DNA from 2 places in the Bradyrhizobium sp. SZCCHNRI20481 genome. Region 2 is predicted to be linked to the other one. Evidence: predicted binding sites of a transcription regulator. Region 2 holds the regulator's gene; the other holds the start of a gene.
What was found. Region 2 encodes PhoB, which activates phosphate uptake and scavenging genes when phosphate is short. Its sites were predicted from a motif close to TGTCATNNANCTGTCAT; they were not measured.
Positions count from the first base shown of each region.

Region 1: the regulator PhoB is predicted to act here: its motif matches at 1,279-1,295, upstream of phnC (phosphonate ABC transporter ATP-binding protein).

Region 1 is NZ_JAUEUE010000022.1:18,461-23,005, reverse strand. It holds gene QX132_RS29610 (alpha-D-ribose 1-methylphosphonate 5-triphosphate diphosphatase) at 1-568, opposite strand, end outside; gene QX132_RS29605 (chloramphenicol acetyltransferase) at 565-1,227, opposite strand; gene phnC (phosphonate ABC transporter ATP-binding protein) at 1,409-2,218, shown strand; gene phnD (phosphonate ABC transporter substrate-binding protein) at 2,298-3,230, shown strand; gene phnE (phosphonate ABC transporter, permease protein PhnE) at 3,326-4,210, shown strand; gene phnE (phosphonate ABC transporter, permease protein PhnE) at 4,207-4,545, shown strand, end outside.
Region 2 is NZ_JAUEUE010000007.1:275,966-280,510, reverse strand. It holds gene pstC (phosphate ABC transporter permease subunit PstC) at 1-13, shown strand, start outside; gene pstA (phosphate ABC transporter permease PstA) at 17-898, shown strand; gene pstB (phosphate ABC transporter ATP-binding protein PstB) at 895-1,716, shown strand; gene phoU (phosphate signaling complex protein PhoU) at 1,747-2,463, shown strand; gene phoB (phosphate regulon transcriptional regulator PhoB) at 2,480-3,187, shown strand; gene QX132_RS13955 (trypsin-like serine protease) at 3,333-4,545, shown strand, end outside.

The DNA.
Region 1 (4,545 bases), on a different contig from region 2:
CGGGCAAGCCGGTGCGGTCGACCATGCGCTGGCGCTTGTGCGGCTTGTCCAGACTCGCCACCGTCGAATCCATGTGGTCGTTGAAGGCGAACAGGTCGACGCGCCGGTCGGCGAGCCACCGCCCGACCTCCTCCTCGTCGTCGAGATTGAAGGTCTCGTGGCGCAGATGGAAGCGCGTGTCGGCTGCGAGCCGCGGGCGCAGCGCTTCGATCGATTCGAGTAGGCGCCGCGCATTGTCGGCGCTGCGCAGGCCCGGCTCCCATGACCAGGTCGTCGCGTGAAAGACGGTGGTGATGCCATTGCTGATGGCCTGGCGGTCGCTGTCGATCAGCGCAACGTCTGTCGGGAAATCGACCCCGGCGCGCGGCATCATTTGGCGCTCGAACGCATCGCCGTGGATGTCGACGATGCCGGGGAGCACGGTGAGCCCCTCCGCATCGAGTTCGAGACCCGACCGGCGTCCCGGTGTCCCGATGCCAGCGATCACGCCGCCGGATATGATCAAGGAAGTGTCTACGAGGTCGGTATCGGCGAGGCAGCGGCCCCGCGAGATGGAGATATCGGTCATGGGGCGGCACTCTGCCGCACCGCGACGCGCGCGTCGAGGGCAGCCTCGTATTTGTCGAGAAACGCAGTGATCGCGAGCTTGCGGAAATCCGGCAGCGCCGCGCGCAGCGCCTCGTGATTCCAATCCCACCACGCCAGATCCAGCAGCCGCTGCTCGACCTCGCGCGGAAACCGGCGCTTGATCGGCCGCGCCGGATTGCCGGCGACGATGGTATAGGCCGGAACGTCCTTGGTGACGATGGCTCCGGCCGCCACGACCGCGCCGGTGCCGATGTTGCGGCCCGGCAGCACGATCGCGCCATGGCCGATCCAGACATCGTGTCCGATCTGGACATGATGCTCTCTCCGCCAGGCGAAGAACTCCACATCGTCGGGCTCTCCTGGAAAATAGGCGCTGGCGCGATAAGTGAAATGGGCCTGCGTCGCCCTCTGCATCGGGTGGTTGCCCGGATTGATCCGGGTCATCGCCGCGATCGAACAGAACTTCCCGATCGTCGTGTAGGTGATCTGGGAATCGTTGACCACATAGGAGTAGTCGCCCATCGTCACCTCCTGCAGGATGGTGCGGGCGCCGACCTCACAATAGGCGCCAAGCGTCACGTCCTGGAGCTTGGCCGAAGGGTCAACGGTTGGTTCAATTGAAAGCGACTTGCCGGCCATCTCACGTCCTGACTCTACTCTCTACATCTGTGAAGGTGTCGGATCTCCCCTATGACAGGCGCGTGACATCTGCATGACTGCGACCGGCGTGTGGACGAGTGCGGCGCTGCGGTGTCGCTGTCACATAACTGTAGAATCCAGACGCTAGCGATAGGCCAGAGCGAGGCGTCTGGAGAATTCAATGCTGGTGGTGGATGGCCTGACGTGCCGTTTTGGCATGAAAGCCGCAGTCGACAATGCATCCTTCTCAGTTGCACCCGGCAGCTTCGTCGGCGTGATCGGGCGTTCCGGCGCCGGCAAGTCGACCTTGCTGCGGTCCATCAATCGTCTGAGCCCGGTGAGCGGCGGCCGCATCCTCTTCAAGGATCTCGACGTGACGGCGCTGCGCGGCCGCGATCTGCGGCAGTGGCGTGCGCGCTCGGCGATGATCTTCCAGCAGTTCAATCTGGTCGGCCGATTGGACGTGCTGACGAACGTGCTGATGGGGCGACTCGCCGAAATCCCGTCGTGGCGCTCGCTGGCGCAGCTCTGGCCGGCGGAGGATGTCGCCATGGCGCTGTCCGCGCTCGAGCAGTTCGACATGGCCTCCCTCGCAGCGCAGCGCGCCGATCAGCTCTCGGGCGGGCAGCAGCAGCGCGTCGCGATCGCGCGCGCGATGGTGCAGAACCCCGAGATCATTCTCGCAGACGAGCCGATCGCCTCGCTCGATCCCCGTAACACCAAGATCGTGATGGACGCGCTGCTGCGCATCAACAAGCATTTCGGCATCACCGTCGTCTGCAATCTGCATTCGCTCGATCTGGCGCGCAGCTATTGCGATCGCCTGATCGGCATGGCGACCGGACGGATCGTGTTCGACGACGTGCCGTCGGCGCTGACGGCGCAGATCGCACGTGAGCTCTACGATCTCGAGGCGGACGAGGTGATGGGTTCGATCCATCCGGCACCGGCGGCAACGGTGCCGGCACTCGGCGAAGCCGCCGTGGCCTGAGACGCGGATTTCTGCAAGCTCGAGCTTCCGCATGGCGCGGGGGCGAGACCTGTTACTTACTGCAACAAGAGGGCATGTTATGATCAATCGTCGCATCGTTCTGGCGGGCGTCGCTGCGCTGGCTTTCACGGCCTCGGCGTCAGCCGAGGACTGGAAGGCGAAGTATCCTGAGCTGACCTTCGCCGTGGTCCCGGCAGAGAACGCCTCGGGTGTCACCGAGCGCTGGACGCCTTTCGTGGACTATCTCTCGAAAGAGCTGGGCGTGAAGGTGACGCTGCGTATCGCCAACGATTACGCGGCCGTGATCGAAGGTCAGCGCGCCGGCAACATCCACATCGCGAGCTATGGCTCGGCGTCGTTTGCCCGCGCCCGGCTCACCGGCGTCAAGACCGATGCCTTCGCCAACGACATCAACTCCGACGGCAGCACCGGCTATTATTCGGTGTTCTTCGTCAAGGCGAGCAGCCCGTACCGGAAGGTCGAAGACCTCAAGGGCAAGAATCTCGGCCTCGTCGATCCGAACTCAACGTCGGGCAACAACGTGCCCCGCTTCGAGCTCAACAAAATGGGCGTGACCGACGCCGAGACGTATTTTGGCAAGGTTGTCTTCACCGGCAGCCACGAGAACGCGGTGCTGGCCCTGTCCCAGGGGACTGTCGACATCGCGGCCAACCAATGGACGAGCGACAACGATTCGACGTTGGCCCAGATGCTGACCAAGGGCATGCTGAAGAACGCTGACGGTTCGCCGATGAAGAAGGACGACTTCCGCATCATTCACAAGTCGGCGCCGATCATCAACGGCCCCTACGCCTACAACACGGACCTGCCGGACGATCTGAAATCGGCGATCGCCAAGGCCTTCTTCGATGCGCCGATCAAGGACAAGGCCGCCTTCGACCGTCTCTCCGACGGCCAGAAGAAGGGCTTCCACCCTGCCACGACGAAGGACTGGGACGGCACGATCGACCTGATCAAATTCGTCGACAGCCTGCGGAAGAAGGCGTCCTGATCGACGATCCATCGATGGTGAGCCGGGTCCCGTGGGGCCCGGCTCGTCCGTTGAAGAATCCCTCACACGTCCGAACCAAGAGCAGCACGAAGCCGATGGCTGTTGCCGTTTCGATCCTTCCGAGCCAGCAGCTTGCGGCTCTGAACGAGACCTATCGGCGGGCCGTTTCGCGCCGTCGATTGCGTCTTGCCCTGTCCGCCATGGTATTCCTGGCGGTGCTCTTCGCCGCGGCCATCGGTGCCGAGGTCAATCTGCGGACGTTCTATACTTACTTCGGCAACTTCATCAGCTACTTCGATCGCATCTTCACGCTCGACGACGGGCAGCGGGTCTGGACCAATCTGCCCGAATGGTTCTGGGGCTTCAAGAAGTGGATCAAGCTGCTGGCAGAGACGCTGCTGATCAGCTACGTCGGCACGATGGCCGGAATGCTCGTCGCATTCGGTCTCAACTTCCTCGCCGCCGAGAACACCTCGCCCGCGCCGTGGATCCGCTTCACGGTGCGCCGGCTCCTGGAATTCGCCCGCACCGTTCCGAGCGTCGTGTTCGCCCTGATCTTCGTCATTGCTTTCGGGCTTGGGCCGATCCCGGGCGTGCTCGCCATCGCCCTTCATTCGAGCGGTGCGCTCGGCAAGCTGTTCTCCGAGGTCGTTGAGAATGCCGACATGAAGCCGGTCGAGGGCGTGCGCGCCACCGGCGCGAGCTGGCTGTCCTGCATGCGATTTGCCGTGCTCCCTCAGGTTATTGCGGGTTTCTCCAGCTACACCTTGCTGCGCTTCGAGATCAACGTGCGCGAGGCTTCCGTGATGGGCTTCGTCGGCGCCGGCGGCATCGGCCAGGAGCTCGTGGTCGCGATCCGCAAGTTCTACTATTCCGACGTCAGCGCCATTCTCGTCATGATCGTGGTCACGGTGTTCCTGATCGATATCGGCACCGGCTGGCTACGCGGCCGCCTGTTCGGCTCGGAGGCCCGCACATGAGCATCTCCGGCTCACCGGACGCGAAGCAGCTTGCCGAGCGCTACCCGCATATTTTCAATCGGTCCCTGTCCGCACGTTTCGCAACGCCGGTCGTGCTGCTGCTGGCTCTGGCCATCTTCGTCTTTGGTCTCGTCGATCTCGACTTCTCGCCGTCGCGGATGCTGTCCGGCCTCGGCCAGCTCGGCTGGATCGCGCGAATGATGCTGCCGCCAGATCCTGGCTCGTCGCTTCCGATCTATCTCAAGGCGCTCGGCGAGACGCTCTCGATCGCGGTGCTCGGCACCACCTTGGCGGCCGTCTTCGCGCTTCCGGTTAGCCTGCTTGCGGCCAGGAAT
Region 2 (4,545 bases):
GGCGGGAAGATAAGCCATGTCCAGCGCTGACACGCTTACACTCGATGCGCAGGTCAATCCGATCTATGCGCGCCGGCGCCGCAGGGACATCGTGATCCGCGGCCTCTGCGTCGCCGCCGCGATGTTCGGCGTCACCTGGCTGGCGTTGATCCTGTTCACGCTGTTCTATAACGGACTCGCCGGCCTCAGCCTGCAGGTTTTTGCCGCCGACACGCCGCCGCCCGGCTCCAGCGAAGGCGGCCTGCGCAACGCCATCGTCGGCTCCTTGATCATGACGATCATCGGCGTCGGCATCGGCGCGCCGCTCGGCCTGTTCGCCGGCACCTATCTCGCCGAATACGGCCGCAACGACCGCCTGACCTCGGTGATCCGCTTCATCAACGACATCCTGCTGTCGGCGCCCTCGATCATCATCGGCCTGTTCATCTATGGTGCGGTCGTGGTGCCGATGGGCGGCTTCTCGGCACTCGCGGGTTCCCTTGCATTGGCGGTCATCGTGATCCCGGTGGTGCTGCGCACCACCGAGGACATGCTGCTGCTCGTGCCCAACCCGCTGCGCGAGGCGGCGTCTGCGCTCGGCCTGCCGCGCTCGCTGGTGATCCGCCGCATCGCCTATCGGGCGGCGCGCTCGGGCCTCATCACCGGCGTGCTGCTTGCCACCGCCCGCGTCGCCGGCGAGACCGCGCCTCTGCTGTTCACCGCGCTGTCGAACCAGTTCTGGAGCCTCAACCTTTCCAGGACGATGGCGAACCTGCCCGTCACCATCAACAATTTCGTCCAGAGCCCTTATGCCTACTGGAAGCAACTGGCCTGGAGCGGAGCCCTTCTCATCACTCTGGCCGTGCTCGCCCTGAACATCGGTGCACGCATTCTCGGCGCCGAGAGGAACACCAAATGACCGAACTGTCCGTCTCCGTCAGTCAGCCCAATCACGCTCTTCACGGCAAGGCGCTTCCGGATGCGCCGGCCAAGGTGACCGCGCGCAACCTCAACTTCTACTACGGCGACCATCACGCGCTGAAGAACATCAACCTGTCGCTGGGCACCAACCGCGTCACCGCGTTCATCGGCCCGTCCGGCTGCGGCAAGTCCACGCTGCTGCGCATCTTCAACCGGATGTACGATCTCTATCCGGGCCAGCGGGCGACCGGGCAGCTGATGCTCGACAACACCAACATCCTCGATCCCAAGCTCGATCTGAATCTGCTGCGCGCCCGGGTCGGCATGGTGTTCCAGAAGCCGACGCCGTTCCCGATGACGATCTACGAGAACATCGCCTTCGGCATCCGCCTCTATGAGAAGATCTCGAAGTCGGAGATGGACGACCGGGTCGAGAAGGCGCTGCGCGGCGGCGCGCTGTGGAACGAGGTCAAGGACAAGCTCAACGCCTCGGGCCTGTCGCTGTCCGGCGGCCAGCAGCAGCGACTGTGCATCGCGCGCACCGTGGCGGTCCGGCCGGAGGTGATCTTGTTCGACGAGCCGTGCTCGGCGCTCGATCCGATCTCGACCGCCAAGGTCGAGGAGCTGATCCAGGAGCTCGCCGAAAACTATACGATCGCCATCGTGACGCATAACATGCAGCAGGCGGCGCGCGTCTCCGACAAGACCGCCTTCATGTATCTCGGCGAGCTGATCGAGTTCGACGACACCAGCAAGATCTTCACCTCGCCGAGTGATCGGCGGACCCAGGATTACATCACCGGCCGGTTCGGCTGACGCCGACGACATTGTCTTCAGGAGATCATCATGGCCAGTGAACATACCGCCAAGGCGTTCGACAGCGATCTGCAGGACCTCACCCGTCTGGTATCGGAGATGGGCGGCCTCGCGGAGCGGCTGATCGTCGATTCCGTCGATGCGCTGGTGCGGCGCGACATCGCGCTCGGCCAGAAGGTGGTCGCCACCGACGCCGAGGTCGACAAGCTGCAGCGCATCATCGAGGAGCGCGCCGTGCTCACGATCGCCCGTCGCCAGCCGATGGCGGTCGACCTGCGCGAGATCGTCGGCGCGATGCGCGTGGCGACCGATCTGGAGCGCATCGGCGACCTCGCCAAGAACATCGGCAAGCGCGTCGCGGCGCTGGAGAGCGACTTCCATCCGCTGAAGCTGATCCGCGGCCTCGAGCACATGACCGATCTGGTGCAGTCGCAGGTCAAGACGGTGCTGGACGCCTATGCCGCGCATGACCTGCCGGCGGCGATGACGGTGTGGAAGGGCGACGAGGAAGTCGACGCCATCTGCACCTCGCTGTTCCGCGAGCTCCTGACCTACATGATGGAGGATCCGCGCAACATCTCGTTCTGCATCCACCTGATGTTCTGCGCCAAGAACATCGAGCGCATCGGCGATCACGCGACCAACATCGCCGAGACTGTATTCTATATGATCGAAGGCCAGCAGATCATGGACAAGCGCCCGAAGGGCGACATGACGAGCTTCGCGACGACGATTCCCGGTAACTAAGAGAGACGGTTCAGACATGGGCGCCCGAATTCTGGTGGTGGAGGACGAGGAGGCGCTGACGACGCTGCTGCGCTACAACCTCGAGGCCGAAGGCTACGAGGTCGAGACCGTGGCGCGCGGCGACGAGGCCGACACGCGGCTGAAGGAGCGCGTTCCGGATCTCGTCGTGCTCGACTGGATGCTGCCGGGCCTCTCCGGCATCGAGCTGTGCCGCCGCCTGCGCGCGCGCTCCGAGACCCGGCAACTGCCGATCATCATGCTGACGGCGCGCGGCGAGGAGAGCGAGCGCGTGCGCGGACTCGCCACCGGCGCCGACGACTACATCGTCAAGCCGTTCTCGGTGCCGGAGCTCCTGGCGCGCGTGAAAGGCCTGCTGCGGCGGGCGAGCCCGGAGCGGCTGGCGACCGTGCTGTCCTATGGCGACATCGAGCTCGACCGCGAGAAACGCCGCGTGGCGCGCTCGGGGCGGCCGATCGATCTCGGCCCGACCGAATACCGCCTGCTCGAATTCTTCCTCGAGCACCCCGGCCGCGTGTTCAGCCGCGAACAGCTGCTCGACAGCGTCTGGGGCCGCGACATCTACATCGACGAGCGCACCGTCGACGTCCATATCGGCCGCCTGCGCAAGCTGCTCAATCCCGGCCGCGAGCAGGACCCGATCCGCACCGTGCGCGGCGCCGGTTATGCGCTCGATGATCGCTTCGCCAAGAGCGAGCAGGTGTAAGGGCGATGGGCGTGAGGATGAAGAAGGTGTGAGGCGCGAGCGGGCCCGATTGAGGAGATCGCGGTCCGCTTTCCGCCACGCCGCCGCCGTCTTGATCGTGTCTGCTTCGTGGCCCGTCACGATGTTTCGGTCCCAGCGGACGCCCTTGATCAAGACCATCATCATATCTCTTGTCATGCTGCTCGGCAGCTTGGCGGGCGCCACGGCCGCCGAGCTCGAAGACGCGGTCGCGGCGGCAGGCAACGGGCAGCATGCGGCGGCGATGCGACGGCTGCTGCCGCTGGCCGCCAAGGGCGATGCGCGGGCGCAGTTCGACGTCGGCTTCATGCAGGCGTTCGGCTGGGGCGTGCCGCGTAATCCGAGCGAGGCGCTGGCCTGGTACCGCAAGGCCGCCGATCAGGGGCTCGCCGTCGCGCAACATTATCTCGGCATCGCCTACGTCAATGGCGAGGGTGTTGCCTCCAACTACGGCGAAGCCAGTCGCTGGTTCAGCCGCGCCGCGGCGCAGGGCTTCGCCCAGTCGCAATACATGCTCGGCCTGATGCTGCTCGACGGCCGCGGTGTGAAACAGGACGTCGTGCAGGGCTATGCCTGGCTGGTGATGGCGGGCCGTAGTGGCGTGCGATCGGCCGGCCGCGACGTGCAGCGGGTCAGGTTGACCGAGCCGCAGCGCGTCCAGGCCCAGAGCGCCATTGCGTCCTGGCAGCCGAAACCGGAATCGGCGGATGCGGGCATTGCCACTCCGCGTCCGGAGCAACTGCTCGGGCTCGATCGCCACATCGGCGAGGTCGTCGATCCCACCTCCTGGCCGGCGTCGTCGATCGGCGTCGTCACCGTCGCGCAATACTCGAGCGGCGGCTGGTGCACCGGCACCCTGGTGGCGCCGCGCGTCGTGCTCACCGCCGCGCATTGCGTCTTCAACGGCGTGGCGCAGGTCAGCCCCGGCAATGTCCGCTTCCTGGCCGGCATGAACCGTGGCACGCCGGCGGCATCGTCGGTCGCCGACAAGCTGATCGTGGCGCCCGATTTCGTTCCGACCCGGCACGACAGATGGTCGCTCGACCGCTCGCCCGCCGATTGGGCGCTGATCGTGCTGAAGGATGCTCTGCCGTCGAAGCCGGTGGCGGTCAAGGCGCTGACCCGCGAGGAGCTCGCGGCTGCGACCACGGCCGGAACCATCTCCGAGATCGGCTATGGCCAGGAGCGGCGCTATTCGCCGACCGGCCAGCGCAATTGCAGCGCCGGCATGACCGGGGATGCCCGGCTGTTGACAGTGCATTGCCTGGCCAATTTCGGCTATTCGGGCTCGCCGATCCTGGCCGAGGTCGGCGGGGAGCCGGCCGTGGTCGGCATCTTCT